Regions from separate parts of the Pseudomonas sp. ABC1 genome, predicted to be linked through region 1. Evidence: predicted binding sites of a transcription regulator. Region 1 holds the regulator's gene; the other holds the start of a gene.
The links. Region 1 encodes FliA, which starts transcription of late flagellar genes. Its sites were predicted from a motif close to CTAAAGTTTNNNNNNNNNNNGCCGNTAA; they were not measured.
Positions count from the first base shown of each region.

Region 2: the regulator FliA is predicted to act here: its motif matches at 2,456-2,483, upstream of HW090_RS10275 (methyl-accepting chemotaxis protein).

Region 1 is NZ_CP058349.1:3,539,486-3,555,063, reverse strand. It holds gene motD (flagellar motor protein MotD) at 1-139, opposite strand, end outside; gene HW090_RS15570 (flagellar motor protein) at 146-886, opposite strand; gene HW090_RS15565 (chemotaxis response regulator protein-glutamate methylesterase) at 924-2,036, opposite strand; gene HW090_RS15560 (chemotaxis protein CheA) at 2,076-4,274, opposite strand; gene HW090_RS15555 (protein phosphatase CheZ) at 4,286-5,077, opposite strand; gene HW090_RS15550 (chemotaxis response regulator CheY) at 5,097-5,471, opposite strand; gene HW090_RS15545 (RNA polymerase sigma factor FliA) at 5,551-6,294, opposite strand; gene fleN (flagellar synthesis regulator FleN) at 6,291-7,118, opposite strand; gene flhF (flagellar biosynthesis protein FlhF) at 7,224-8,513, opposite strand; gene flhA (flagellar biosynthesis protein FlhA) at 8,529-10,649, opposite strand; gene HW090_RS15525 (IS4 family transposase) at 10,932-12,107, shown strand; gene sodC (superoxide dismutase family protein) at 12,392-12,913, shown strand; gene nahK (hybrid sensor histidine kinase/response regulator NahK/ErcS') at 13,002-15,578, opposite strand, start outside; gene nosP (nitric oxide-sensing protein NosP) at 15,562-15,578, opposite strand, start outside.
Region 2 is NZ_CP058349.1:2,325,079-2,340,656, forward strand. It holds gene glyS (glycine--tRNA ligase subunit beta) at 1-1,282, opposite strand, end outside; gene glyQ (glycine--tRNA ligase subunit alpha) at 1,279-2,226, opposite strand; gene HW090_RS10275 (methyl-accepting chemotaxis protein) at 2,523-4,427, shown strand; gene HW090_RS10280 (3-phosphoshikimate 1-carboxyvinyltransferase) at 4,533-5,795, opposite strand; partial or broken gene HW090_RS10285 (monooxygenase) at 5,889-6,076, shown strand; gene HW090_RS10290 (methyl-accepting chemotaxis protein) at 6,559-8,178, shown strand; gene HW090_RS10295 (AraC family transcriptional regulator) at 8,257-9,222, opposite strand; gene HW090_RS10300 (TonB-dependent receptor domain-containing protein) at 9,367-11,352, shown strand; gene fes (enterochelin esterase) at 11,352-12,635, shown strand; gene HW090_RS10310 (NADPH-dependent FMN reductase) at 12,740-13,303, opposite strand; gene ssuD (FMNH2-dependent alkanesulfonate monooxygenase) at 13,571-14,713, opposite strand; partial or broken gene HW090_RS10320 (sigma-54-dependent Fis family transcriptional regulator) at 14,793-15,059, opposite strand; gene HW090_RS10325 (hypothetical protein) at 15,539-15,578, shown strand, end outside.

The sequences.
Region 1 (15,578 bases):
TCTTGTACTTGCCCTCGTTGATCGAGGAAATCGAGTACATCACCACGAAGAAGGCGAACAGCAGCGTAATGAAATCCGCGTAGGAGACCAGCCACCGTTCGTGGTTCTCGGGCTCCTCCTGGCGTCTGCGTCGGGCCATGGTGGGTCAGTCCACGAAGCCTTGCAGCTTCAGTTCGATCGAGCGCGGGTTCTCGCCCTCGGCAATAGACAGGATGCCTTCCAGCAGCATCTCGCGGTACACCGTCTGGCGCTGCACGACGCTCTTGAGCTTGTTGCCCACCGGCAACAGCAGCAGGTTGGCCATGCCCACGCCATAGATAGTCGCCACGAATGCCACGGCGATACCACTGCCAAGCTGGCCCGGATCGGCCAGGTTGCCCATGACGTGGATCAGCCCCATCACGGCACCGATGATACCGATGGTCGGCGAATAGCCGCCCATGCTCTCGAACACCTTGGCAGCCCGCAGGTCACGGGTTTCCTGGGTGTACATGTCGACTTCCATGATGCTGCGGATGACTTCCGGCTCGGACCCATCGACCAGCAGTTGCAAGCCCTTGCGGGCATACGGATCGCGCTCGCTCTCGGCCACGGGCTCAAGGCCCAGCAGGCCTTCCTTGCGGGCGGCATTGCTCCAGCCGGTCACCTGGTTGATGCCACGCTGCAGGTCGATGGTGGGCGGGAACAGGATCCACTTGCCGATGGACAGCGCGCGCATGAACACCGCGATCGGCGTCTGCAGCAGGACCGCGCCCAACGTCCCGCCCACCACGATCAGCGCAGCCGGGCCATTGAGCAACGCGGAAATCTGGCCGCCTTCGAGGAAGTTGCCACCGACGATGGCAATGAATGCCAGGACGAGCCCGATCAGGCTGAGTACATCCATCAGCGATCACCTACCGTTTCGTTCAGGGTCGGATGCATCACAGGCAAGCCTCGGTCAGGTGCCGGCCGATGTCGTCGAGGCTGTAGACGGCGTCTTCCAGCTCGGCCTTGACGATCGCCATGGGCATGCCATAGATCACGCAGCTGGCCTCGTCCTGCGCCCAGACCTGGCTGCCCGCCTGCTTGAGCAGACGCGCGCCTTCACGCCCGTCCGCGCCCATGCCGGTCAGGACCACGGCCAGCACCTTGTCCGAGAAGGACTTGGCGGCGGAACCGAAGGTGATGTCCACGCAAGGCTTGTAATTGAGTCGCTCATCGCCCGGCAGGATGCGTACGCTGCCGCGCCCGTCGATCATCATCTGCTTGCCGCCCGGCGCCAGCAGTGCGAGACCGGGACGCAGCAGGTCGCCATCCTCGGCTTCCTTGACATTGATGCGGCACAGCTTGTCCAGGCGGTCGGCGAAGGCCTTGGTGAAGGCTGCCGGCATGTGTTGGATCAGCACGATCGGTGCCGGGAAATTGGCAGGCAACTGGGTCAGCACACGTTGCAGGGCAACCGGACCGCCCGTCGACGTGCCGATGGCCACCAGCTTGTAGGCCTTGCGCTTGGGCGCGGCCGAAGTGGCCGGCGCGGGAGTCGGCGCCGCAGGCTGAGGACGAGCACTGCCAATGGGCGAACCGGCCAGCGGTCGCGTGGCAGGTCGTGGTGCCGGCGCTGCGCTGCTGGAGCTCGAAAAACCGCTGTAGCGGCGGTTGCTGCGCGAAACGGTGTGCACCTTCTCGCAGAGCATCTGCTTGACCTTGTCCGGGTTGCGCGAAATGTCCTCGAAATTCTTCGGCAGATAATCGACCGCGCCGGCATCCAGCGCATCCAGCGTCACCCTGGCGCCTTCATGGGTCAGGGAGGAAAACATCAACACCGGCGTCGGGCAGAGCTGCATGATCTGCCGCACTGCCGTGATGCCGTCCATCATCGGCATCTCGTAGTCCATGGTGATGACATCAGGCTTCAGCGCCTGGGTGCGTTCCACGGCTTCACGGCCATTACTGGCCGTGCCAACGACCTGAATCTGCGGGTCGGATGAAAGGATTTCGGTAACGCGCCGGCGGAAAAAACCGGAATCGTCGACTACCAGCACCTTGACTACCATAAAAACTCCTAACAGCCGCCTGCGCGGCCACCCTGCAGGTCAGCCCCGGCGCGCGTAGCGCTTGAGCATGCTTGGAACATCCAGAATCAGAGCGATCCGGCCATCCCCGGTGATGGTCGCGCCAGACATGCCGGGCGTTCCTTGCAACATCTTGCCGAGCGGCTTGATGACCACTTCTTCCTGGCCGATCAACTGGTCGACGACAAAACCGATGCTCTGGTTGCCGACGCTGAGGATCACCACATGCCCCTCGCGCTGCACTTCGTGCTCGGAACCGCGCACCAGCCAGCGCTTGAGGTAGAAGAGCGGCAAGGCCTTGTCGCGCACGATCACCACTTCCTGGCCGTCGACCACGTTGGTGCGCGACAGGTCCAGGTGGAAGATCTCGTTGACGTTGACCAGCGGGAAGGCGAAGGCCTGCTGCCCCAGCATCACCATCAGGGTCGGCATGATCGCCAGCGTCAGTGGCACCTTGATGACCACACGCGTGCCCACGCCCTTGGTGGAGAACACGTTGACCGTGCCGTTGAGCTGGGAAATCTTGGTCTTGACCACGTCCATGCCGACGCCACGCCCCGACACATCGGAGATTTCCGTCTTGGTGGAAAAGCCCGGCGCGAAGATCAGGTTGTAGCACTCCAGCTCGCTCAGGCGATCGGCGGCATCCTTGTCCAGCATGCCCTTCTCGACCGCCTTGGCACGCAGGACGTTGGCATCCATCCCTTTGCCGTCGTCCGTGATCAGCAGCAGGATATGGTCACCCTCCTGTTCCGCCGACAGCACGACACGCCCGACGCGCGGCTTACCTGCCGCCTCGCGTTCTTCGGGCAGTTCGATGCCGTGGTCCGCCGAGTTGCGCACCAAGTGCACCAGCGGGTCGGCCAGGGCCTCGACCAGGTTCTTGTCCAGGTCGGTTTCTTCGCCGACCAGTTCAAGGTTGATTTCTTTCTTCAGGTTGCGTGCGATGTCGCGCACCAGCCGCGGGAAACGCCCGAAGACCTTCTTGATCGGCTGCATGCGGGTCTTCATCACCGCACTCTGCAGGTCGGCTGTCACCACATCGAGGTTTGAAACGGCCTTGGACATGGCCTCGTCGCCACTGTTGGCGCCCAGGCGTACCAGGCGGTTACGCACCAGCACCAGTTCGCCCACCATGTTCATGATGTCGTCGAGGCGCGCCGTGTCGACACGGACGGTCGTCTCGGTTTCCGGCGCACCTTTCTCGGCGGCAGGAGCCGCTGCGGCACGCTTGGGCGCCTCCGGCTTGGCGGCTGCCGGGCTGGCAGCAGGTGCTGCAGCCGGCTTGGCTGGCGCTGGCTTGCTCTCGGCAACCGGTTGGCTGGCAGGCTTTGCCGCAGCAGGTGCGGGCGCCTCGTCCGTGACGGGCGAAAACTGGCCCTTGCCATGCAACTGGTCCAGCAGGGCCTCGAACTCATCATCGGTGATGTGTTCGCCCGGCGCGGCTTCGGGCTCGACCGGAGCCGCCGGCGCCACGGCGGCTACCGCATCATTCTTCACGCTGAACTGGCCCTTGCCATGCAACTGGTCCAGAAGCGACTCGAATTCGTCATCGGTGATTTCGTCGCTGCCAGATGGCGCAGCAGCATGCACCTCCGGTGCAGCCTGCGAAATCGCGGCGGCATTGAACTGACCGTCGCCATGCAGTTGGTCCAGCAGGGACTCGAACTCCGCGTCGGTGATCTCGTCCATGCTCGTGCTGGCAGTCGGCTCGGCCACGGCATCGAGCAATTGCTCGAACTCGGTATCGGCAGTGACAGCCTCGGGCTCTGGTGGTGGGGGCGTCGGCTCGACAACGGCCTCGACGACCGGTGCCGGCGCGTCGTTCGCAGCCGGCGTGGCCAGGCGTGTCAGCGCCGCCAACAGCTCCGGCGAAGCCGGCGTCAGCTCGGTACGCTCGCGTACCTGATCGAACATCGCATTGATGGCATCCAGTGCCTGCAATACCACGTCCATCAGCTCGGAATCGACGCGGCGCTCGCCCTTGCGCATGATGTCGAAGACGTTTTCCGCGATATGGCAACACTCGACCAACTCATGCAACTGCAGGAAGCCAGCGCCCCCTTTTACCGTATGAAAGCCGCGAAAAATCGCATTGAGCAACGCCATGTCATCGGGGCTGCTCTCCAGCTCCACCAGTTGCTCTGACAATAGTTCGAGAATCTCGCCGGCCTCAACCAGAAAGTCCTGGAGGATTTCCTCGTCGGCGTCGAAGCTCATATGCACATCCCCTAAAAGCCCAGGCTCGAAAGCAGATCGTCAACATCATCCTGACCGGACACGACATCCTTACGCATATCGGCATTCATTTGCGGACCTTCACCTTTGGAAGGTTCTTTTTGTTCTTTGAGTTGCTGCTGCTCGGCCAGCATGGCATCGCGGTCATGCTGGATACCGGCGAACTGGTCGACCTGCCCGGCCATCAGCACCAGCTTGAGCAGATTGCTTTCAAGCTCGGTGATCAGGCTGGTGACACGTTTGATCACCTGGCCAGTCAGGTCCTGAAAATCCTGGGCCAGCATGATCTCGCGCAGGTTGCTCGACAGCTGCTCGCTGTCGCCCATCCCACGCTTGAGAAACTCGTCGATGCGCCGCGCCAGTTCACGGAACTGCTCGGCATTCATTTCCCGGCGCATGAAACGCTGCCAGTCGGCGGTCAGGCTTTGGGATTCATAGCTGATGTAGTTGACCAGCGGCGCGCTTTCCTCGACCAGGTCCATGGTCCGGTTGGCAGCCTTCTCGGTCATCTGCACCACATAGGAGAGCCGGTTGGTGGCATCGGTGATCTGGGAGGCTTCGGCCTCGCCACGGGTGTCGATCTCCAGCTTGACGATGGCGCTGTGCAGCTCACGCGTCAATTTACCGACTTCCTGGTACAAACCCCGGTCGCGCGTCTGGTTGAGTTTATGGATCAGCTGAACCGCGTCGTCGAAACGGCCCGCGTCGAGGCTGTCGACCAGCTCATGGGCTTCCTTGCGAAGCTCGCGCTGGAACTCGCTGATGTTTTCTTCTGCCTGCGTCATATTGCCCTCACAGCACCGATCAGCCGTTGACGCGTTCGAAAATCTTCTCGATCTTGTCCTTGAGCACCTGCGCGGTGAAAGGCTTGACCACGTAACCGTTCACCCCGGCCTGCGCCGCTTCGATGATCTGGTCGCGCTTGGCTTCGGCGGTCACCATCAGCACCGGCAGGTGCTTGAGGCGTTCGTCCGCACGCACAACACGCAGCAGATCGATGCCGCTCATGCCCGGCATGTTCCAGTCGGTGACAAGAAAATCGAAACTGCCGCTCTTGAGCATCGGCAGCGCCGTGGTGCCGTCATCGGCCTCGGCGGTGTTGGTGAACCCCAGGTCACGCAGCAGGTTCTTGATGATCCGTCGCATCGTCGAGAAGTCATCGACGATGAGGATTTTCATGTTCTTGTCCAAGTCGACCTCCATAGATCGCAAAACGCAGTCACCGCCAGGAGCGCATCCACCCCGCGAAGATAACCCATCAATTCGAACGCCATTCACTGAGGCGCGCACGCAAACGCGCGGCACACTGGCTATGCAACTGGCTGACCCTCGACTCGCTGACGCCGAGTACCTGCCCGATCTCTTTCAAGTTCAATTCTTCGTCGTAATACAAGGAGAGCACAAGCTTCTCGCGCTCGGGCAGGTTGGCGATCGCTTCGGCCAGCGAACGCTGGAAGCGCTCATCCTCGAGATCACGAAAGGGCTCAGGATGGGCGCTGTCGGCATCCTCGCCGAACTCGCCGTGTTCTCCCTGGAGCAGATCGTCGAAACTGAACAACCGGCTGCCCAGGGTATCGCCCAGCATGCCGTAGTAGTCGTCCAGGCTGACCTCAAGCTCGGCAGCGACCTCCTGGTCACGCGCATCGCGCCCGGTGCGCGCCTCGACGGCACGGATCGCCTCGCTGACCATACGGGAGTTGCGATGCACCGAACGGGGCGCCCAATCGCCCTTGCGTATCTCATCGAGCATCGCCCCGCGGATACGGATACCGGCATAGGTCTCGAAGCTCGCCCCTTTGCCCATGTCGTACTTTTTCGCAGCTTCCAGAAGGCCGATCATCCCGGCCTGCATCAGGTCGTCGACCTGGACGCTGGCGGGCAAACGCGCCAACAGGTGATAGGCAATACGCTTGACCAATGGCGCATATTGCTCGACCAACCGGTATTGTTCGTCCCTGCCCTGGCTCTTGCTGTAATACATGCCCAATCCAGCCGCTGTCATTCGTGGGGGTCTACCGCGGGGGAAATCAAGCGCTCGACAAAGAACTCCAGATGACCGCGCGGCGTGCTGGGCAGCGGCCAGGTATCGACCTTCTGGGCGATACTCTTGAACGCCAGCGCGCACTTGGAACGCGGATAGGCTTCATAGACTGCTCGCTGCTTCTGCACGGCCTTGCGCGTCGTCTCGTCGTAAGGCACCGCGCCGACGTATTGTAAAGCCACATCGAGAAAGCGTTCGGTGACCTTGGTCAGTTTGGAGAACAGATTACGGCCTTCCTGAGGGGAGTGAGCCATGTTCGCCAGCACGCGGAAGCGGTTGACGCCGTAGTCGCGGTTGAGCAGCTTGATCAGCGCATAGGCATCGGTGATCGAGGTGGGCTCGTCGGTGACCACCAGCAGCACTTCCTGGGCGGCACGCACGAAGCTGATCACGGCATCGCCAATACCGGCAGCGGTGTCGATGATGAGAACGTCCAGGTCATCGCTGATCTCGCTGAACGCCTGGATCAGCCCTGCATGCTGCAGCGAGGTCAGTTGCACCATGCTCTGGGTGCCGGAAGCGGCCGGCACGATACGGATGCCGCCCGGTCCCTGCACCAGTACGTCACGCAGGTCACAGTCACCGGCGACGACGTCCGCCAGCGTGCGCTTGGTCGTCAGCCCCAGCAGGACATCCACATTGGCCAGGCCGAGATCGGCGTCGAGCAAGACGACGCGACGACCAAGGTCCGCCAGCGCAAGCGCCAGGTTGACCGACACATTGGTCTTGCCGACACCACCTTTGCCGCCGGTCACCGCAATAACCTGTACGGGATGCATACCCATCTTCAAACGCCTATATCCTGCTTGGGCCACGGGGCCGGAGACGCGCTCCCGAGAAGCGCTTCTTTATTGTCTTTTTGCCACATCGTCTATCTGCCGCGCCAGCGTTCAACCAACCTGCCGCGAGCCTTCGTTGTAAAGGCCGGTGAACATGTCGGCCATGGTGTCCTCGCTGGGGTCCTCCTCCGACTGCAGACTCACCGCCCGGCTGATCAGTGCATGGCTACGCGGTAAATGCAGGTCTTCCGGGATTCTCGGCCCATCGGCCAAATAAGCTATCGGCAGATGCTGGCTGATCGTTAGCCCCAGCACGTCACCCAGGCTACCGGCCTCGTCCAGCTTGGTCAGGATGCAGCCGGCCAGGCCGCAACGACGGTAGTTGTGCCAGGCTGCCTTGAGCACCTGGCTCTGGCTGGTCGCTGCCAGTACCAGATAATTCTTCGACTTGATGCCGCGATCGGAGAGCGCCTGCAACTGCATGCGCAACATCGGGTCGCTGGCCGGCAGGCCGGCGGTGTCGATCAGGATCACACGCTTGCGCGCCAGCGGGGCCAGGGTCTTGGCCAGCGGCTGCGACGGGTCGACCTGGATCACCGGGACATCGAGGATGCGCCCCAGGGTCTTGAGCTGTTCCTGGGCGCCGATGCGGTAATTGTCCATGCTCGCCAGGGCAATGTTCTGCGGACCGTACTTGAGCACATAACGCGCCGCCAGCTTGGCCAGGGTGGTGGTCTTGCCGACACCGGCAGAGCCCACCAGGGCGATGACGCCGCCCTCTTCGAGCGGCTCGACCTTGCTGACCTTGATCGACTGCGACAGATGCCCCAGCAGCATGCGCCAGGCCTGGCGCGGCTCGGTGATGGCGGCGACTTTCTCCAGCAGGCTGCGCGACAGGTCGGCTGGCAGACCAACCCGCTGCAAACGCCGCCACAGGCTGACCTGTTGCGGCCGACGGCTCTTTTCCTGTCCCCAGGCGATGGAACCCAACTGGACTTCGATCAGTTCGCGCAGGCCATGCAGTTCGGAGCGCATGGCCTCGATGACTTGCGGGGCAGCGGCCGGCGCCTTGGCGACTGCCGGCTGAGGGCGCGCGGCGGCGGCCGGGGCTGCGGTCTTTTTCTTCTCGTCGCTGACCTGGCGCGGCTGGCGTGGCGCAGCGCTCTTCAGCTCGGCATGAGCAGTGGCGATGCGCGTCTGGGTCTTGCGCAGTTCGTCTTCGAGCGCAGGGCTGGGCTGTTTGGCCGAGGAAGCGTTCATCGGGTAATCGAGCACGGCCGTCAGCTCAACGCCGCCTGCGACCCGGCGATTGCCGATGATCACTGCATCCGCGCCCAGCTCGTCACGCACCATTTTCATGGCGATGCGCATATCGGCAGCGAAGAAACGTTTGACCTGCATGGCCTTTACCCTCGGTTAATTCTGCCCCACCGTCGCAACGATGGTGACTTGCTTGTTGTCCGGTATTTCCTGATATGCCAGTACGTGCATATTCGGAACCGACAGCCGTGCGAAACGTGACAACATGGCCCGGATCGGCCCGGCCACCAACAGGATGACCGGCTTACCGAGCATTTCCTGGCGTTGCGCGGCATTCACCAGGGAACGCTGCAGCTTTTCCGCCATACCCGGCTCTAGCAAAACGCCATCATCCGCGCCCTGCCCAGCCTTCTGCAAGCTACTCAGCAAAATCTGTTCCAACCTTGGCTCAAGGGTTATCACAGGCAGCTCTGGCTCAAGCCCCACAAGGTTTTGCACGATTGCCCGGGACAGCGCGACCCTGACCACGGCCACCATAGCGGCGGGATCTTGACTCTTTGCCCCCGAGTTGGCGATGGCTTCGGCGATGGTGCGGATATCGCGCACCGGTACCTGCTCCTGCAGCAGCGCCTGCAACACCTTGAGCAGCGTCGACAGCGACACCATGCCGGGAACCAGTTCCTCGGCCAGCTTGGGCGAGTTCTTCGCCAGCAATTGCATCAGTTGCTGGACTTCTTCGTGACCGATCAGCTCGTGGGCATGCTTGTAGAGCACCTGATTGAGGTGCGTGGCGACCACGGTGCTGGCATCCACCACCGTATAACCCAGCGATTGCGCCTGCTCACGCTGGCTGACCTCGATCCAGACGGCCTCCAGGCCGAAAGCCGGGTCCTTGGCACTGATGCCATTGAGCGGCCCGAACACCTGCCCCGGATTGATCGCCAACTCTCGATCAGGATAGACCTCGGCCTCAGCCAGGCTCACCCCCATCAGCGTCAGGCGATAGGCATTGGGCAGCAGGTCGAGGTTGTCGCGGATATGCACGGACGGCATCAGGAAACCCAGGTCCTGGGATAGCTTCTTGCGTACGCCCTTGATGCGCGTCAGCAACTGCCCGCCCTGGTTGCGATCCACCAATGGAATCAGGCGGTAACCCACTTCGAGTCCGACCATGTCCACCGGCGTGACATCATCCCAGCCCAACTCCTTGGTCTCGGCGGTACGCTGGGCCGGCAGCATTTCCAGTTGCTTCTGCTCTTCCTCGACCTTGACCTTCTTCGCCTCGGTGGTCTTTTTCCAGATCAGCCAGGCAGCCAGGGCCGCCAGCGACCCGAGCCCGACAAAGGGCACGTGCGGCATGCCCGGCACCAACCCCATGGCAATAAGGATCGTAGCGGCGATACCCAATGCCTTGGGCGAAGCGAACATCTGCCGACTGACCTGCTGCCCCATATCTTCGGAGCTTGATACACGAGTCACCATGATCGCCGCGGAGGTCGACAGCAGCAGAGAGGGAATCTGCGCAACCAACCCGTCACCGATCACCAGCAGGCAGTAGATCTTTCCCGCATCACCAAATGACAGTCCATGTTGCAGCACGCCGATGGCGATACCACCGAGCAGCGTCACGAACATGATCAGCAGGCCGGCGACCGCATCACCGCGCACGAACTTGCTGGCACCGTCCATGGAACCGTAGAAGTCGGCTTCCTGGGCCACCTCGGCACGGCGGATCTTGGCTTCGGCCTGGTCGATGATGCCGGCATTCAGGTCGGCGTCGATCGCCATCTGCTTGCCCGGCATGGCATCCAGGGTGAAACGCGCACTGACCTCGGAAATCCGCCCGGCGCCCTTGGTCACCACGACGAAGTTGATGATCACCAGGATCGCGAACACCACCGCACCGACCACATAGTTGCCTCCGATCACCACCTCACCGAAGGCCTGGATCACCTTGCCCGCAGCGTCATGCCCCTCCTGGCCATGCAGCAGCACGACACGGGTCGAAGCGATGTTCAGCGACAGGCGCAGCAGCGTGGCCACCAGCAGGATGGTCGGGAAGACCGCAAAGTCCAGGGGACGCAAGGCATACACACTGACCAGCAGAACCACGATGGACAGTGCGATGTTGAAGGTGAACAGCACATCCAGCAGGAACGGCGGGACAGGCAGGGTCATCATGGCCAACATGGCCAGCACCAACAACGGTACCCCGAGGTTGCCGCGACCGGCCCCCAGCATGTTGTTGCGCATATTGATCAGTTGCGCGCGATCCAACGTGACCCCCAGACATAGACAAACTATTGACGCAGAACGTCTTACCGCCGGGATATAGCAAGAAGGGGTCCAACTTTGCGGCACCTGGGAAGGTGTCCATCCATCCGCAGCGTCGCGAACCCTGCCAATACGCAGTGAACATGAGAAAAATATAACTCGTCGTTCCCGCGCAGGCGCACTACTGTCCGGTACGAATTTTGCGGTCGATGTTGAAAGGCTTGTGAAACCTGGGAGTACGGCTTAAACCGTAGAGCGCCAACTCAATCTCGCAGGTTTCACAAGGTGTTCAGAATAAGCCGGTTCCACGATCTACTCAAAGCCCTCCCACGTGGTGTATTTGATCGCGCTGTCGTTCAGCAAGACGCGGACAGTCACAGCCGACGCTTTACAAGCTGGGATCACCTAGTTGCGATGCTATACGCCCACCTGTCTGGGGCCGGCAGCCTGCGTGAGCTCGAGTCCAGCTTCAATAGCCAGCCCAATCACCACTATCACTTGGGAACGTCTGCGATCAGACGTTCAACACTGGCCGAAGCCAATGGGAGACGCTGTCCAGAGGTTTTCGCCCAAGCGGCGCAGTACCTGATGGCGTGCACCAGTCGGCAACAACGCAGGGACACAAAAGAGCTGCTGTACCTATTGGACTCGACCTCCATCACCCTGAAGGGCTCAGGCTTTGACGACTGGACGTTATCGGATCGAACACGCCGAACTCAGGGGGTCAAAGTCCATGTGCAGTACGCCAACCACTGCGCAGCCCCTGTGGATTGCCGTTTCAGTGCCGCCAATGTCAACGATATCGAAGTCGGCAAGAGCCTGGAGATTGAGCCTTACGCCACCTATGTATTCGACAAAGGCTATTGCGATTACAACTGGTGGGCCCGCCTGGAGGAGAACAAGGCTCGCTTCGTGACACGGTTCAAGTACAACGCGGGGCTCAAGGTTCTTTCCTCGCGCGAGGTTGCCGACGGGGAACAGGGCGTGATTTTGCAGGATGAGCACGTCAGGTTTGCCCATCGACATCCGGGTGGGAAACGCATCAATCACTACGAAAAACCGTTACGTCGCATCGTCGTTCACCGCCCGGAGCATGATCGTCCGCTGATCCTGGCGACCAACGACCTAGAGAGCCCAGCGGCGGATATTGCTGAGCTTTACCGCCGTCGCTGGCGAATCGAATTGTTCTTCAAATGGATCAAGCAGCACTTGAAGATCAAGCAGTTTCTGGGGCGTAGCGAAAATGCGGTACGCATTCAGATTCTCTGCGCCTTGATCAGCTACCTGCTGCTGAGCCTTCACCGGATGCTGACAGGTGAAAAGAAGAGTCTGTGGATGTTTATGGTGGAGGTGCGCTCAACACTGCTACAGCGTCCAGAGATAGAGGTTGAGCGTTATCGAAAGCGACAGGCGCAAAAACAAGAAATCGAGCAACGACAGGGACAGCTATTCCTTGCATAAGGAGTGCCGGACAGCAGTGCGCGCAGGCGGGAACCCAGGTGCCACGGTCGTATGCTCACCCACTCCCTGCTGTCACCGCCGAAAACGGCTGTGCGGTTTCCAGGTAGCGGCAAGGCATTTCAACACCAGCACATCACCAGGAAACAAAAGCTAACGAGTTATATTCTCGAATAGACTCGACTTCCATGCTATCAATCCACGCCGTCCCTCCGACCGGCGAACCTGTTCAGCATCACGCAGTCGGAAACAAGTCACCCTTCCCCTACCAAGACAAGGAGTTCTCGATGAAACCCTGGATCATCGCCCTACTGACCGGCTGTACCGCACTTGGCGCCCATGCCAGCACCCTGACCATTCCGGTCAGCACCGTCGATGCCAAGGGCGTCGGCCAGTCGCTGGGCAACGTCAGCGTGGAAAGCAGCGCCTACGGCCTGGTATTTCGCCCGAACCTGAGCGGACTCGAACCCGGCATTCATGGCTTCCATATCCACGCCAAGGGTAACTGCGATACCGCCGAAATCGACGGCAAGGTCACACCAGCGGGCGCCGCGGGCGGCCACTGGGACCCGAAGAACACCGGCAAGCACGGTGAACCCTGGGGTGACGGCCACCAAGGCGACCTGCCAGCTCTGCTGGTGACCGCCGACGGCAAGGCCAGCCAGCCGGTCCTGGCACCGCGCCTGAAAAACCTCGACGAGATCAAGGGCCTGGCGCTGATGGTGCACCAGGGCGGCGACAACCACTCCGACCACCCTGCCCCGCTGGGCGGTGGCGGCGCGCGCATCGCCTGTGGCGTGATCAAGTAACTCCGCGAAGAAGCGAGGCCGGTGGCGAAGCCTTCACCACCGGCTCAGCAGTTGGCCTCGGAACCTGTCCAGCGTTTCGAACCCGTGCTCAGCCCTGCTGGCCCTTCTCCAGAATGTGGCACATGGCGGTCTTGAGCTTCATCGGCCGCACAGGCTTGTGCATCAGCATATGCCCCAGCTCCCGCACCTGCTGCTTGAGGTCGTTGCTGTAGTTGGCGGTGATCATCAGCGCCGGCAACGGCGTAGAGCGGCGCGCGTTGACCGTGGTCACCACATCGATGCCCGTATGGCCGTTGTCCAGGTGATAGTCCGCGATGATCATGTCGGCCTCGTCATGGAAGTTGTCCACCTGCCGCGCCAGATCGCTTTCCGAGAGCGCCGTGATGACCCGGCAACCCCAGCCTTCCAGCAAAGTGCGCATACCGGCACAGATCGCCGTGTCGTTATCCAGCACCCAGACCCGCGCACCCTGCAAATGCTCCACCAGCAGCGTGGAGGTACAGGTTTCGCTGCGCACCCGTGACGCCCGCCGCGCCAGCGGCACCTCGACGGAAAAACACGACCCCCGCCCAGGCTGTGAACGCACCTGGATACGATGCCCGAGCATGCGCGCGATCTTCTCGACGATGGCCAGGCCGAGGCCAAGCCCCCGGTCCTGCCCTGGCAAGGCCGTGTCGCCGCGCTTGAACTCCTGGAATATCTCCTCGAGCTTGTCTTCGGCGATGCCCATGCCGGTGTCCCAGACTTCGATGGACAGGCTCTGCCGGCGCCGACGGCAACCCAGCAGGATACGCCCCGTCGAGGTGTAGCGAATGGCGTTGGTCAACAGGTTGCGCAGAATACGCGCAAGCAACTGGATGTCGGTGCGCACCAGCGCCGAGCAGCCGACGAAATCCAGCGCCAGCCCTTCGGTTCCGGCCAGTTGGCGGAATTCCAGGGCCAGGTTCTCCAGCAACTCGCTGACCGCGAACGAGGCGATATCGGGCTTGATCACCCCGGCATCCAGCTTGGAAATATCCACCAGGGTGCCCAGCAGATTCTCCACGTCCTCCAGCGAATTGCTGATATTGCGGATCAGTCCGCCGCTCGGCCCGGTATCCCGGTCCAGCAAGGCGCTGGTGAACAGCCGCGCCGCGTTCAACGGCTGCAACAGGTCATGGCTGACCGCCGCGAGGAACTTGGTCTTCGACAGGTTGGCCAGTTCCGCCTCGCGCTTGGCCTCTCGCAGGCGCGCCTCGACGTGGGTGCGCTCGTCGATCTCGCACAGCAGTTGCTCATTGAGGCTGGTCAGTTCCGCCGTGCGCTCGCGCACGCGCTGCTCCAGGTTCTGGTAGGCCTGGTGCAGCGCCTCGGCCGTGCGGCGGCGGTCGGTGATGTCCTGGATCAGCACGAAAATACCGGCCACGTCGCCGCTGGCCAGCCGGTTCGGCACATAGGAGCGCAGCATGTAGCGCTGCTGCCCGGCATGGTTGTACTCGGCAATCTCGAAACTGACACTCTCGCCCGACAGCGCCCGCTCGATATAAGGCTCCAGTTGGTGCCAGTGCTCACCGCTGTGGATTTCGCGCAGGCTCTGGCCCAGCATGCCGTCGCTGGGCCAGCGGTACCATTCCTCGTAGACCTTGTTGGTGAACTCGTAGGTGAGATCAGCGGACACATAGGCGATCAGCGCCGGCACATGGTCGGTGATCAGGCGAATCCAGCGCTCGCTTTCGCGCAGGGCTTCGGCATGCTGGTAACGCTCGGTGATGTCGGTGAAGGTGTTCACATAACCGCCGGTGGGCAGCGGATGCGTGCGAATCTCCAGCATGCGGCCATCGAACAGGCGCTGCTCCACTTCCTCGACCGGGTGCCCGTCGGCGTCCAGCGTCAGCGGCGTCAGCAGCTCCAGTTCGCTCTCGGCCATGACCTCCTCGAACGGGCGGTGCGCTTCAATCGGCGCCAGCCCCGAAAGCTCGAGAAAACGCCGGTTCCACAGCTCCAGCGCCCCTTCCGCACCGACCATTGCCACACCCTGGGACAGGTTGTCCACGGCCCGCTGCAGCAACCGCGACTTTTGCGCCAGCGCCTGTTCACGGCGCATTGTTTCGCTGACCTTGACCTCGGTGATGTCGGTGTAGAGGATCACCAGCCCGCCTTCACGGGTCGGACGCTCGCTCACCTGCATCCAGCGCCCGCTGTTCAGTCGGTAGACCGTCGGCTCATTGCCCTTGCCACGGTGTTCCTCGGCCACCAGCCCGGTGCTGTCGACCAGGCGCCGCACTTCGGCCAGGCGCATGCCACTGCCGATACGCGCGCCGGTACGGTGCCAGAGTGCCTTGAAGCGCTTGTTGAACAGCACGATGCGCTGCTCGCGGTCATACAGGACGAACGCATCGGAAATGCTCTCGATGGCATCGACCAGGTGCTGGTGCGCCGTCTCCGCGCGCAGGCGGGCATCGCTGAGCAATTTGTTGCTGGCCTTCAGTTCGGCCATCGCCTGGTTCAGCGCATCGGTGCGCTCACGCACCTGTTCGGCCAGTTCCACCGAATGCTGGAAGGCGGCGTAGGACGCATCGCGCCCGGAGGCGCCGGTTTCGATCCGCTCGATCAGCGCGGCATTGATACGCCGCAGCTTGTGGTTTTCCCGCTCAAGAACAGCCAGCCGCTCATGCAGCGCGTCCTC
Region 2 (15,578 bases), 1.2 Mb from region 1:
GCTCGTTCAGGGCCAGGGCCAGTTCTTCCGGCTCGCCGCCTTCGAGGGCGTAGTAGTAGCCGGCGATGCCTTGCATCTCCGGGAATTCGCCGACCATCTCGGTGGCCAGGTCGCATTTGCTCAGCAGGCCGGCGCGGGCAGCGTACTGCACGTTGCCGCCGAGGCTTTCGGCAATGAAGGCCGCGAGGCGGGAAACGCGCACGGCCTTGTCGTAGACGCTGCCGAGCTGGGCCTGGAAGACCACGTTCTGCAAGCGCTCGTTGAAGCTTTCCAGGGTCTGCTTCTTGTCCTGCTTGAAGAAGAATTCGGCGTCGGTCAGGCGTGGGCGCACCACCTTCTCGTTACCGGCGACGATCTGCTGCGGGTCGAGACTCTCGATATTGGCCACGGTGATGAAGCGCGGCAGCAGCTTGCCGGCGTCGTCCAGCAGGCAGAAGTACTTCTGGTTGTCCTGCATGGTGGCGATCAGCGCTTCCTGCGGCACGTCGAGGAAACGTTCCTCGAACGAGCAGACCAGCGGCACCGGCCATTCCACCAGGGCGGTGACTTCGTCGAGCAGCGCCGGCGGTACGATGGCCCGGCCGTTCTGCTCGCCCGCCAGTTGCTCGACGCGGCGCGCGATCAGTTCGCGGCGCTCGGCGAAGTCGGCGATGACGCGGGCGCCACGCAGGTCTTCCAGGTAGCTGGACGGCTGGCTGATACGCACCGGCGCCGGGCTGTGGAAGCGGTGTCCGCGGGACTCGCGACCGGCGCGCTGGGCGAGGATCTCGCAGTCGATCACCTCGTCGCCGAACAGCATTACCAGCCACTGCGTCGGGCGTACGAATTCTTCCTTGCGCGCGGCCCAGCGCATGCGCTTGGGAATCGGCAGGTCGCCCAGCGACGCGCTGACGATCTGCGGCAGCAGTTCGCTGGCCGGCTGGCCGGGGATGGTGCGGTTGAACTTGAGCTTGGCGCCGCTGCGGTCGATTTCCGCCAGGTCCACGCCGCATTTGCGGGCGAAGCCGAGGGCGGCCTGGGTCGGCTCGCCGTCTGCATCGAAGGCGGCCTGCACTGGCGGGCCATCGAGGCTGACGCTACGGTCGGGCTGCTCGCTGGCGAGGTTGCCGACGAACACCGCCAGGCGGCGCGGCGCGGCGTAGACGCGGGTCTGGCCGTGGCTCAGGCCGGCATCCTTGAGGCCTTTCTCGATACCGGCGAGGAAGGCTTCGGCCAGTTTCGGCAGGGCCTTGGGTGGCAGTTCCTCGGTGCCCAGTTCGACCAGAAAATCCAGTGCACTCATTGTGCTGCCTCCAGTTTGGCCAGTACTTCGTCACGCAGGTCGGCGGGCGCCATCGGGAAGCCCAGGCGGGCACGGGCGTTCAGGTAGCTCTGCGCGATGGCGCGGGCCAGGCTGCGCACGCGCAGGATGTAGCGCTGGCGTTCGGTCACCGAGATGGCGCGGCGGGCGTCGAGCAGGTTGAAGGTATGGGAAGCCTTGACCACCATTTCGTAGGCGGGCAGCGGCAGTTCGAGTTCGATCAGCCGGTTGGCTTCGCCCTCGTAGAAATCGAACAGTTCGAACAGTTTCGGCACATTGGCGTGTTCGAAGTTGTAGGTGGACTGTTCCACCTCGTTCTGGTGGAACACGTCGCCGTAGGTCACGGTGCCGAACGGGCCGTCCGCCCAGACCAGGTCGTAGACCGAGTCGACGCCCTGCAGGTACATGGCCAGGCGCTCCAGGCCATAGGTGATCTCGCCGGTGACCGGGTAGCACTCGACGCCGCCGACCTGCTGGAAGTAGGTGAACTGCGTCACTTCCATGCCATTCAGCCAGACTTCCCAGCCCAGGCCCCAGGCACCCAGGGTCGGCGACTCCCAGTTGTCCTCGACGAAGCGCACGTCATGCACGGTGGTGTCCACGCCGATGCGGCGCAGCGACTCCAGGTAGAGGTCCTGGATGTTCTCGGGGTTGGGCTTGAGCACCACCTGGAACTGGTAATAGTGCTGCAGGCGGTTGGGATTCTCGCCGTAGCGGCCGTCCGCCGGGCGGCGCGAGGGCTGGACGTAGGCGGCGTTCCAGGTCTCGGGACCGATGGCGCGCAGGAAGGTGGCGGTGTGGAAGGTGCCGGCACCCATTTCCATGTCATAGGGCTGCAGGACTACGCACCCTTGTTCGGCCCAGTAGCTTTGCAGGGCGAGGATCAGATCCTGGAAGGTGCGCACGGCAGGCGTAGTCTGGCTCACGAAAAATTCACCTGTGGGGGCTGCGACGGAAAGCCGGGGAGTATACCCGATGCAACGGCAAACCCGCATGCGCGGTAGCTTTGCCCTGGGTGTCGTGAAGGTCGCATGGCGTCTGCGGGGTGTATGGACGGGGGTGGGCCGGGAGCCGCCTTATCCCATGCGCGGGCAAGGGAATTGTTATTTTGCGTCAACACAAGTGACATTAAACGTCAATTGAATCTTAGAATCCCTCTAGATCGCCTGTTTCAGGCCGATAATCCAAAACCTCCCCTGCCCCATGAACCAGGAAGCCCTCCATGTTTAGATTGTTCGATGACCTGAGCGCGGGAACCAAGCTCGCGGTCGGCTTTGGCCTTGTACTGCTGCTGACCACGGGAATCTCCCTCGTGGGGACGTTCTCCACTGGCGCACTGATCGAGCGTGGGGACAAGTTGCAGTCCATCCAGGAACTGAATGAACTGAGCAAGGACCTGCTGATCGCCCGCCTGAACTACACCCAGGTACCGAACCAGGATAACCAAATAGCCGTAGAGCGGTTGCTGGACCTCATGCAGCAAAAAGAGGACACGCTGTCCTCGCACCTGAGCGATCCGCGAGAGTTGAAGCAGCTCAGAGATTTCGAACAGCTCGTCCGGGCCTATCGGAAATCCTTCGAGCAACTGGCGGTAACTCGCCATCACCGTGACCAGGTGCACCAGAGCTTCCTCAAGAATGCCGCCGATGCGACCCAGGCCACCCAGCGCATAGAGGAAAGCATCGGCAAGCAGGCGGACGTCGATGCGCGGGCACAACAGCTGCTGGCCGTTTCACGCTTTACCGGCGCTTACCTGCAGGCTCGCCTGCAAACCCTCAATTACATCCTCCGCGAAGACGCGAGCCTGCTGGCGCCATCCAAAGCCGCCGCTGAAAAGGCCGGCGCTGCCGCTGCCGCGCTGAATATTTCCGATACGTCTGGGCAGCAGGCGCTGACCACGGCCATCAACAACTACATCGCGGACTTTGCCCGCTTCCAGGCCGACACCGAAGCCTTGCAGAAGGAGCGTCAGGCTCTGCTCGGGCATGTCGAGCAGATCCTGCGGATATCGCGCAACCTGCAGGAAAGCCAACTGGAAAAACGCGACAGCGAGGCTTCCTCATCCTATGTGCTGCTGATCGCCAGTTCGTTGGTCGCCCTGATCATCGGGGTACTGGCCGCCGTGATCATCACCCGGCGTATCACCCAGCCACTGCAGCAGACCCTGGTGGCGGTCGGGCATATCGCCTCGGGCGACCTGACACGTGACTTGCTGACCACGCGCAAGGACGAAATCGGTCGCCTGCAACAAGGCGTACAGGGCATGACCCTGAGCCTGCGCGAGCTGATCGGGCACATCAGCGACAGCACCACGCAGATCGCCAGTGCCGCCGAGCAACTGTCGGCAGTGACCGAGCAGACCAGCGCCGGGGTCAACAGCCAGAAGGTCGAGACCGATCAGGTGGCCACTGCCATGAACGAGATGGCGGCCACCGTGCACGAAGTCGCGCGCAATGCCGAGGATGCCTCGAACATCGCCCGTCAGGCCGACCTGGATGCCCAGCAGGGCGAGCGCGTGGTGCGCAAGGCGGTCACACAGATGAACCACCTGGCCGAAGAAGTGGAGCAGTCCGCCAGCACCGTGCTGCAACTCAAGCAGGAAAGCGACAAGATCGGCGGAGTACTCGACGTGATCAAGACCGTTGCCGAGCAGACCAACCTGCTGGCGCTGAACGCCGCCATCGAAGCGGCCCGCGCCGGCGAGGCCGGTCGCGGGTTCGCCGTGGTCGCCGACGAAGTGCGGGGCCTGGCCCAACGCACGCAGAAGTCCACCGAGGAAATCGAAGGCCTGATCGGCAGCCTGCAAAACGGTACTCAGCAGTCCGCGGCACTGATGGAAAAGAACCGTGAACTGACCCACGAAACCGCCGAGCTGGCGCGCGAAGCCGGGCGGGCACTGGAGAGCATCACGCAGTCGGTGTCGAGCATCCAGTCGATGAACCAGCAGATCGCCACGGCTGCCGAAGAGCAGAGCGCGGTGGCCGAGGAGATCAATCGCAGCGTGATCAACGTGCGCGACATTTCCGAGCAGAGCGCCGCCGCCAGCGAAGAAACCGCAGCTTCCAGTGTCGAACTGGCACGACTTGGCAACGAACTGCAACAAGTCATCAGCCGCTTCCGCATCTGACCCTCAAGCACCGCCACGGCTGCAAGCAAGCGCTTCGCAGCCGTGGCGGTCACCGTCTGGCCTCAGGCCAGGGGGCAGGCTACTCCCCGCCCATGGCACCGCGGCTCAGCGATAGCGTACGCCCAGCTCCGCCAGGGCTTGCCAGTAGCCCGGATAGGTCTTGCTCACGCAGGCCGGGTCGAGGATTTCCAGCCCGTCGATCTTCAACGCCGCCAGCGCGAAGCTCATGGCGATGCGGTGGTCGGCATAGGTCGCGATACGCGCCGGCAGGTGCTGCCCGGCCAGGCCTGGATCGGAAGCCACCAGCAGGTCGTCGCCCTCCTCCACACCCAGGCCTGTGCGAATGCGCGACAGTTCGGTGGCCAGCGCCGCGACCCGGTCGCACTCCTTGACCCGCAGGTTGGCGATGCCTGTGAAACGCACCGGAGTGCGGTTGAAGGCGGCCAGCACCGCCAGGGTCGGGATGGCGTCCTGCATCTGTGCGCCGTCGATCACCGCCGGCATGTCCGGGAAACTGTCGATCACCGCCTTGGCCCGCGCGTCGGGCTGGGTGAAGTCGGCGGCTGGCATGCCCAGGTCGATGGCGCCGCCGGTCAGTGCCTCGGCGGCCCACAGGTAGGTGGCGGCGGAGGCATCCGGCTCGATGGCGAAATCCCGCGCCCGGTAGCCGGTGGGCTGCACGCGCCAGGTGGCGTCGTCTACTTGCTCCACTTCGGCGCCGAAGGCACGCATCGCCGCCAGGGTCAGGTCGATATAGCCACGCGCGCCGATCTCACTGCCCAGCAGTGCCACCTCGCACGGCCCTTCGGCACAGGCCGCGACCATCAGCAGCGCCGAGACATACTGGCTGGACAGGCCACCATCGATCTCCATCCGGCCACCCTTGAGGCGACCCTGGCCCGTGATGGTCACGGGCGGGCAACCGTTACTGGCGGCAATATCCAGCCCGAGGGCGCGCAGGGCCTGCACCAGCGGCTCGATGGGGCGCTTGCGCATGTGTTCGTCGCCATCGACCACCACCCGGCCCTCGTTGTTGGCCAGGGCCGCCGTGAGAAAGCGCATCGCGGTCCCGGCATTGCCGAGGAACAGCGGCGCGTCCGGTGTTTGCAGGCGACCCTGGCTGTGCACGACGAAGGTGCTGTCGTCCGGCTCTTCCACCACCACGCCCATGGCCCGCAGCGCCTCGGCCATCCAGTGGGTATCGGCGCTCTTGAGGGCGCCGCTGAGGCGACTGCTGCCCTTGGCCAGCGCCGCCAGCAACAGGGCGCGGTTGGTGATCGACTTGGAGCCGGGCAGGGTCAGCCGACCGCGCAAGGGTTGCTCGACGGGAATGGGGGTCAGGGAAGGACGCTTGAGGAAATCGGTCATGGCACGGCCCGCTGGCTCGACGAAAATGCCGGCGATTATAGCGGCAAGCCGGGGCGTTGGTGATTGGTAACACAGGCGGCTCGCGGGGTGTGGGCTGGTTTCGGCGCGGTGCGTGTCTCGGCCGAATATGGTGGCTGGAGAAACTGGTACGCCTGCTGATCGAGTTGGCCAGCGCCGACTCCAACCTGACCCAGGCTCTGCGCAGGGACTTCGCCTTCGTCGAGGACCGCCTGAATGCTGCGCCCAGCACGGGGCGCGGCATCTGGTTCGCGCGCTTCGTTGCCGACGCACTCCGTGCGCCCATTCGGCCTGGCGGCTCTGGCGCTCGCCGTTGTTCGGGTTGACGGCGAAGTCGCCGTTGCGGAAGTCGTTGCTCCAGTAGAAGTTGCGCTTGAGGATATTCAGGTGGCTGTCGGCGCTGAAGGGCTCTATTCGAGAACTATGCCAACTTATTTTTCCTTATTAATCATATAGATAGCTTGTAATTGAGGCGGCTGCCAACGCGTCTGATAACACAAAGTGCTGGTTTGCTGTTCACTACTGGTCAATTACGACATATGCCCTGCCGCAACCTGAGTCCGATGAGCTTGGTATATGGCCGTCTCCACGTTGCCCAATGCCTTTGCCTGGCGTGCAACCGCTCTACGTCGATTGTTTGAGCCAAATCAGAAAATTCATTAATTTCAATTTATTTCAGAAATACGGCATTTTTCTGGCGTTAGAATAATGGCACACCGTCATCATTCACTCTGGAGAATGGCCCTTGAGAAATATCACCATCGGGAAACGTGCTGGCCTCGCGTTCGCCCTCCTTGCTTTGCTGACCCTCGGACTTGGCGTTTTCTCGCTGAATCGCATGGGCTATATGGATCAATCGTCCGATGCGATACGGGAAGAACTGCTACCCGGGCTGATGGCGTTGAGCAAAGTGGAACACAGCCTGTCCCGGGTTCGGGCCCTGACCTTGCGCAGTGCCTTGTTGAGCGACATCGGCGCGCGCCAGCAGCTTCTGCGGGTCATCGATGGCCTGGTGCAGAACCTGCCGCAGCAACTCGCGGAATATCAACAAACGATCGTGTTCGACGAAGACCGACAGCTCTTCGAGCGTTTCCAGGGTGAACTCACACGCTACCTTGGTCTGCAGCAGCAGATCGTCGGTGCGGTGGGGCGAGACGACATGCCCAAAGCCCTCGAGCTGATCAATGGGCCACTGGCTGAGTATGCCGATGGCCTTGCGGTCGCGATTGCCGCATTGAACCGTTTCAATGCGACCCAGGCGACACAGGCAGCCCAGGCCAGCAGCGATGCGTTCGACGATGCCTTCGCGATGGTGATCGGAACGCTCGTGCTGATCCTGGCTCTGATCGGCCTCATCGCTGTACTCCTGACCCGTAGCATCACCCGCCCGCTGGCCGACGCCGTGCAGGTGGCCGAGCGCATCGCCGATGGCGACCTGACCCGTGAAATAGCCGTGCAGGGCCAAGACGAGCCGGCACGTCTGCTGCACGCGATGCAGACCATGCAGAACAGCCTGCGTGATGCCTTGCACCATATCGTCGACTCGACCTCCCAACTGGCTTCCGCTTCCGAAGAACTGCATGCGGTGACCGAGGATTCCAGCCGTGGCCTGCACCAGCAGAACGACGAGCTGGAACAGGCTGCTACCGCAGTCAACGAAATGACCACCGCCGTAGAGGAAGTCGCGCAGAACGCCGTCAATACCTCGGAAGCCTCCAGGGAAACGGACCGTGATACCCAGGCCGGCCGTCAGCAGGTTTCACAGACAGTGGAGTCCATTCGTCAATTGGCCGATGACGTGGCCGGTACGGCCGGTGAAGTGGAGCAACTGGCGAACAATGTGCACGACATCAGTCAGGTGCTCGATGTGATCCGCTCCATCGCCGATCAGACCAACCTGCTGGCCCTCAACGCTGCCATCGAAGCCGCGCGTGCCGGCGAAGCGGGGCGCGGATTCGCCGTGGTGGCGGATGAGGTCCGCGCACTGGCCCACAGGACCCAGCAATCGACCCAAGAGATCGAACAGATGATCGGCACCATCCAGGGCGGCGCAGAACGCAGCATGCAGGCCATGCAGAACAGCACCACCAGGGCTCGCCAGACGCTGGACATGGCCCGGTTGGCGGGGGAAGCGCTGGAGCGCATCGGGGCGGCGATCACCACCATCAACGAACGTAACCTGGTGATTGCCAGCGCCTCCGAAGAGCAGGCACAGGTGGCGCGGGAAGTGGATCGCAACCTGGTGAACATTCGCGATCTGTCACAGCAGACGGCTGCCGGTGCCAACCAGACCAGCGCGGCCAGCCAGGAGCTGTCGAGCCTGGCGGTGGCGTTGAGTGCGCTGGTCTCGCGCTTCAAGCTCTGAAGACCGATAACGGCTTGAAAACCTCAGGTCATGGCCTGCTTGAACGCGGCCTTTGCGAGGCGTTGAGAGGCCCGGTTCCTATGGTCGCAGCTTCGACGGACTGACGCCAAAGCGCCGCTTGAACGCCGTGGCGAAGTTGGCCGGGTTGCCGAAGCCGGCTACCTCCGCCGCTAGCGCCACCGACAGGCCGTCTTCGAGCAGGGCGCGGCGGGCCATCTGCATGCGCCGCTCCTTCATGTAGGCGAACACCGTGGTGCCCTGGGCCTGGCTGAACAGGCGCTGCATGTCGATCACGTTGAAGCCGTTGTGCGCGGCGATGCGTTGCAGGCCCAGGCCGTCGGCCTCGCCGCTGTCGAGGAACTGCCGCAGGCGTTCGACGCGCTGGCGCTGGCGGGTCGACAGGGCCGTTGGTCGGGCCTGTGTGCCAGTGATGCGTTCGAGCAGTTCGAAGACGATCGGCAGGCAGCGGCTCTCCAGGTAGAGGTCGAGCAGACCGGCGTCCAGTTGTGGCGCCAGGAGCAGTTGGCGGGCCATCTCCAGCGCGCTGGCTGAAGGCGTCCAGGGGCACTCGCTCAGGTGCTCGCGGCGAAAGCGTGCCAGCCAGCCGGCGCTTTCACCACTCAGCGCCAGGCGTTCCAGCCATTGTTCGGACAGTGTCAGGCACACCTTGGCCTCGTGTCGCTGGCGGCTCCAGGCACGGCTGAAGCGATCTTCCTCGGCCAGCCCCAGCAGCACCGCCGGCGCCTTGCGGCTGTCCAGCAGGTAATCGTTGCGGCCATAGGCGAGGCGAGTCTGGCCGTCCAGCAGGAAGGTCGCCTTGATGCCCGGCTGCAACAGGTTGTGGCTGCCCATGTCCTGCAGGTCACGCACCCGTGCCAGGTGAATGATCAGGCCGCTGGCCAGGGTGTGGGTGCGCAACTCGCCTTGCAGCACCGCCTCGTCCTGCGCCAGCTCCCGGTCGAAACTCGGCGGGCCGCCCAGGCGCTCGGTCTTGCGTCGGTACATGTCGGCGACGGTGATCAGGTTGGAAGACAGCGGCAGCATCGGCGGGGACCCGGAAAGGCGATCTCAGGCAAAGATTTTTCCATGCTGGCGCAAAGGCCTGCAAATAAAATGAGGATTATTATTATTTGAGACACATTCGCTAACGCGCACAGACGCGTCCCTTCGCTAACAAGGCCAACATCCATGTCGTATCCCCAAGCACCGTCCTTCCTTCTGCGTACCGGTATCCTCGGCTGCCTGCTGTGTGGCGCCACCCTTGCCCAGGCCCGGGACGGGCTCGAACTCGGCTCGACCGTGGTGACCGCCAGCGCGACCGAACAGACCCTGCGCGAAGCGCCGGCCAGCATCACCGTCATCGATGCCGAAGAGATCGCACGCCGGCCGATCCTCGACCTGGCCGACCTGCTGGGCCGCGTCGAAGGTGTCACCCTGAGCCGCTCCGGCAATACCGTCCCCGGCGTCCAGCTACGCGGGTTCGACCAGGCCTACACGCTGATGCTGGTCGATGGCCGTCGGGTCAACTCGACCTCCGCCTCTTTCCGCGGCAACGACTACGACACCGGCTGGATCGCGCCCGAGCTGATCGAGCGGGTCGAAGTGGTGCGCGGACCGATGTCGTCGCTGTACGGCTCCGATGCCATCGGCGGGGTGATCAACATCATCACCAAGAAGGCCTCGTCGACCTGGCGCGGCAACTTCAGCAGCACCGCCATCGCCCAGCAGGACCGCGATGCGGGCGATGCCTGGAAGACCAGCGCCTCCCTCAGCGGCCCGCTGGTGCCGGAGCGGCTGCTGCTCAAGCTGTCCGCCGCCGCCGATCGCCGCCAGGCCGACCGCGAGGTCAACGGCAGCGGCCAGAGTGGTTTTCCGGCCAATCGCAATAATTCGGCCAATGGCGAGCTGACCTGGTTCGTCGACGAAGCCAACGAGCTGGCGCTGAACGTCGACAACTCGCGGCGCAACCACGACGACTTCGTGCTGCGCCGCGAGGCCTACGCCCTGACGCACAAGGGCGAGTACGCCTTCGGCAGCAGCGAGTTCAGCCTGCAGGCCGACGAAACGCGCAACCTGGACGGCACCGTCAGCGGCCAGAACAACCCCAACGAAGCCAATACCTACATTGCCCAGGGTCGCCTGGCACTGCCGCTGTGGCAGACCAACCTGCGCCTGGGCGGCGAATGGAAGCGCGAAGAACTGGATGACGACACCAACCTGGCGGGCCTGCCCGGCAGCAGCACCTACGGACAGGACCCGACCACCTCGGTGGACACGTCAGCGCTGTTCGTCGACTACGACTTCCCGCTGCTGCAGGACCTGCGCCTGACCCTCGGCAACCGCTACGACCACCACGAGAACTTCGGCGGGCACAACAGCCCGCGCGCCTACCTGGTCTGGCAGCATGGCGACCACCTGACCATCAAGAGCGGCTGGGCCAGGGCCTTCCGCGCCCCGACGCTGCTGCAGAACAGCCCCAACTGGGGCTCGGCCTCCTGCGGCAGCCTGACCAACGGCTGCTACATCATCGGTTCGGAAAACCTCAAGCCGGAAACCAGCAACAGCAAGGAAATCGCCTTCATGCTGGAGTACCCCGGCTGGGGCGGTTCGCTGACCGTCTACCGTAACGACCTGCGCAACATGATCGACATCGAAAGCCGCACCCGCGACGTCACCCTGGCGCCGAGCTACGGCAACTTCGTCGGTTTCCTGCCCGATGGCCGGCCCGTGTTCGCCTACCAGAACCTCGACAAGGTACGCACCCAGGGCGGCGAGCTGAGCCTGCACAAGGACTTCGGCAGCGACTGGCGCGCACGCCTGAACTACAGCTACCTGGATGCCCGGAACCTCAGCGACAGCGCACCGACGCCGATGATCTACCGCCCGCGCCACAGCGCCAACCTGAACCTCGACTGGGCCGCCAGCAACCGCCTGGAGCTCAACGCCAGCGCCCGTTACACCGGCACCCAACTGACCAGCGTGAGCACCCGCAGCCAGGTACGCAAGGAGGCCTACACCCTGTTCGACCTGGGCCTGCGCTACCGCCTGAGCGATGACGTGACGGTCGGTACCGGTCTGTTGAACGCCTTCGACAAGACCGTGGAGCGCGATGTCTCGGCCGACTTCAACGAAGAGCGCCGCCGCATCTACGCTTCGCTGTCGGTCAACTTCTGATGGCGCCCTGGCGAACCGGGCTGTTGCTCCTTGCGCTGGTCGGCGGCGCCCAGGCGCAGTTGGCGCAGCCCCTGCAGCAACTGCGCGAAGACGCCTCGCCACAAGCGCTGGAGCGCTTCTTCGGCGAGCAGCGTTTCCCCCTGCGCGAGCGTCTGGCGAATGGAGACTGGCGCATCACTTTCGTCTGGCGCGCCGCGCCGGGGGAGGGCGATACGCGCCTGTTGTGGCCGGCGCCGGGCGTCAACACCCGGCGTCTCGAAGAACTCGGGGTGGCCGGCATCCGTTACCTGAGCCTGGAAGTGCCCGCCGGACTGCGTGCCAGCTACCGCTTCGCCAGCGACCTGCCTGCGTTCGACGGGCTGCCCCGGGAACGTATCCGTCAGTTGATGCATGCGCAGGCCCGTCCTGATCCGCTCAACCCGACCCCGCCGCTGTACGAGCGCCAGGCCGATGGCGAACCGCTGCAAGCGGTGTCGCTGCTGGAACTGCCCGGTGCCGTGGCGCAACCCTGGCTGCAACCCGCCACGACCGGGCAGGCGGGCCATAGCCAGCGGCTGCACTGGCGCAGCGAGATACTGGGCAACTCGCGCCCGCTTACGCTCTATACGCCACCCGGCTACCAGGCCGAGCGCGCCTATCCATTGCTGATCCTGTTCGATGAGCATGCCTACACTGCCCAGGTGCCGACCGCAGCCATACTCGACAACCTGATCGCCGCCGGCAAGATACCGCCGCTGCTGGCGGTCATGCTGAGCAACCCGAGCAGGGACTCGCGCCAGCGGGACCTGGCGTGCAACCCGCTGTTCGCGGATGCCCTGGCCCACGAGCTGCTGCCCTGGCTCGAAGCCCGCCACCGCCTGAGCGACCGGCCCGGTAAACGCATCCTTGCCGGCTCCAGCTATGGCGGTCTGGCCGCCGCCTGCGCGGCCTTTCTCTACCCGCAGCATTTCGGCGCCGTCTTGAGCCAGTCCGGCTCCTTCTGGTGGGGGCCGAAAGGCGAAGCGCAATGGTTGACCCGGCAACTGCGCGAAATGCCCCGCTTGCCGCTGCGTTTCTACCTGGATGCGGGATTGCTGGAGCAGGCGGATGCCCAGGGCATCCTCGGCAGCACCCGTACCCTGCGGCAAGTGCTGTGCGATAAAGACTACCCGGTGGCCTATCAGGAGTTCGCCGGCGGCCACGACTATGCCGTCTGGCGCGGCACCCTGGCCGATGGCTTGCAAGCCTTGCTGGGAGCGCCGCCGCTGCGGTTGCAAGGGTGCAGGGCGAACGCTGCGCCATAACACCGGGCACCGGCACCGCTATCTGACATTGATAGCTTTGGGTCCTGAACGCATCCGGCGGTCCGCCCGCCGAATGCAGCCACAGAATCGGGCGAGAGAGCCGGTCAGCCCTTGGTGTTCAGCTCGACCCAGGCGGCGAAAGCGTCGATGAATTTCTGCAGGAAGGGTTTGACGCTATCGCTCAGCGTGCCGTTTGCGTCGAAGAAACTGCCAGCGCCACCCAGGTAGCCCTCGGGTTGTTGCAACAGCGGAACGTCGAGAAAGACCAGCGCCTGGCGCAACTGGTGGTTGGCACCAAAGCCGCCGATGGCACCCTGGGATGCGCTGATCACGGCGCCCGGCTTGCCATGGCCGAAAGCGCTCTGGCCATAAGGCCGCGACGCCACGTCGACGGCGTTCTTCAGCGGGCCGGGGATCGAGCGGTTGTATTCCGGGGTCACGAACAGGTAGGCGTCGGCGCCCTTGAGGGCCGTGCGGAATGCATCGTAGGCGGCGGGAGGCGCGTCGTTGTCGATGTCTTCGTCATACAACGGCAGGTCGCGGATCTCGACGATCTGCAGCTTCAGCGAAGCGGGTGCCAGCTCGGCCAGGGCCTTGGCGATCTTGCGGTTGATCGACTCCTTGCGCAGGCTGCCAACGAGTACGGCGACGGTGTGGACCTTGCTCATAATCGGTTCCTTGGTCATGGGTATGGGGCGAGTGTCAAAGGTGTATCTGCCTTCGAGTGGGGTTACGCAGGTTCAGCCGGCAGACGATACCTCTGACCATTCTCGCGTGTGAATACTCCATCTTGTTGTGGGCCCCCATTCACAGAGCAGGCCCAGGAGGCGCTACCTCGCCCGAGCCTGGCCGTTCATCACAGGCCGAACAGGCGCCTGGCGTTGCCGGCGAAGAATTTCTCCAGCACCTCGTCCTTGAAGCCAAGTCGATGACGCTCATGCCTGGGCTCCCTTGCCTTCGCCCTTGGTCGCGCGCACGTCGAAGGCGCCGCCGGTCAATACCTCGTCGACGGTAACCTTGCGCTTGCCCGGCAGCAGCGGGAACACCAGTTCGGCGAAGCGATAGGCTTCCTCCAGGTGCGGGTAGCCGGACAGCACGAAGCTGTCGACGCCGAGGTCGGCATATTCCTGCAAGCGGGCGGCGACGGTCTGCGGGTCGCCCACCAGCGCGGTGCCGGCACCGCCGCGCACCAGGCCGACGCCGGCCCACAGGTTGGGCGCGACTTCCAGCTTGTCGCGACGGCCGCCGTGCAGCTCGGCCATGCGCCGCTGGCCAACCGAATCCATGCTGGCGTAGTTGGCTTGGGCGGCGGCGATGGTCTCGTCGTCCAGGTGGCTGATCAGTTCCTCGGCGGCGGCCCAGGCCTTCTCGTTGGTCTCGCGCACGATGACGTGCAGGCGCACGCCGAAGCGCACCGTACGGCCGTATTTCTTCGCCCGCTCGCGCACGTCGGCGATCTTCTCGGCCACCGCCGCCGGCGGTTCGCCCCAGGTCAGGTAGGCGTCCACGTGCTTGGCCGCCAGCTCATGCGCGGCCTCGGAGGAACCACCGAAATACAGCGGCGGGTAGGGTTTCTGCACCGGCTCGAAGAAGTTCTGCGCGCCCTTCACTTTGAGGTGCTTGCCGTCGTAGTCGACCTTTTCGCCCTGCAGCACCCGGCGCCAGACGTCGAGGAACTCGTCGGCGGCTTCGTAGCGCTCGTCGTGGGCGAGGAAGATGCCGTCGGCGGCCAGCTCGGTGGCGTCGCCGCCCGGTACCACGTTGAGCAGCAGGCGGCCGCCGGTGGCTTCGTCCAGGGTCGCCGCCTGGCGCGCAGTGGCGGTCGGGTTGCCCAGCGAGGTGCGCAGCGCCACCAGCAGCTTGATGCGGCGGGTCTCCGCGATCAGGCTGGCGGCGGTCACCCAGGGGTCCAGGCAACTGCTGCCGGTGGGGATCAGCAGGCCGTCGTAGCCGAGGTTCTCGGCGGCCACGGCGATCTGTCGCATATAGGCGTTGCTGGCCGGGCGGCCGCTGTCGGATTTGCCCAGGTAGCGGGTGTCGCCCGAGGTGGGCAGGAACCAGAAAATGTCCAGACTCATGATGTTTTCCTCGTTGCGGTGAAGGGAGCAACGCAAAGGCGGTGAAACCGGAGAGGCGCGCCAGCGCTCGCCGGCACTCTTATATGGATAGCTGCACGATGCGCTCGGCCCGTGCGCCGTTTTCCGAGCGGCGGCGGTTGACCTCCAGCTCGCCGATCTTGATCAGCCGCGTGCGCGTGATATTGCGGCTCAGGCCCAGCAGGTTGGCGGTGTGCACCTGATTGCAGTGGCAGAAACGGTAGGCGGCGCGCAGCAGGGCGTTCTCCACCTTCACGTGCAGGTCGCCGGCCTGCTCGTCGAACAGCTTCTGGAAGGCCCGTTGCAGCAGCGCCTCGGCATCGCGCTCGGCGGCGGTCTGGGCGAACTCCCGGGCCAGTCGCTGGGCGATCTGCAGGGAGCTGGGTTGGTTGGCTAGCGCCTGTACGCTCATGGGGCGCCCTCTCGTCAGGCCGTCTTGCGTAGGCGTTGGGTATCGACCAGCGCCAGGGTGCGCGAGGGACGCCAGGCGCCTCCGGAAATGGCGACGAGTCTGATGGGAGTGGTCATTGTCGATTCCTGATAGGTGTTGCGGGTGGTACAGCCACAGAGCAAGAGCCGTTCCACCCACCCGAAAAGCGCCCGCAACCGCCAGCCCCCATGGCCTGTACCCGCTTTACGGCCTGGAGGCTTTGCCCCTCGGCCTGCTGGATGGTCAGCACCTTGTTGAACGGCTGTTGGCTGGCGAACACCTGCAAAACTGTTCGTCAGCGGACATCGCATGGATGCATGCTATTTCGAATAGATAATCAAGAATTAATAATATTTTGGAATATATATAGATGGAGGGTGAGTGAGGTGATACTGGACGAGGTCATTTTCCCTGCGG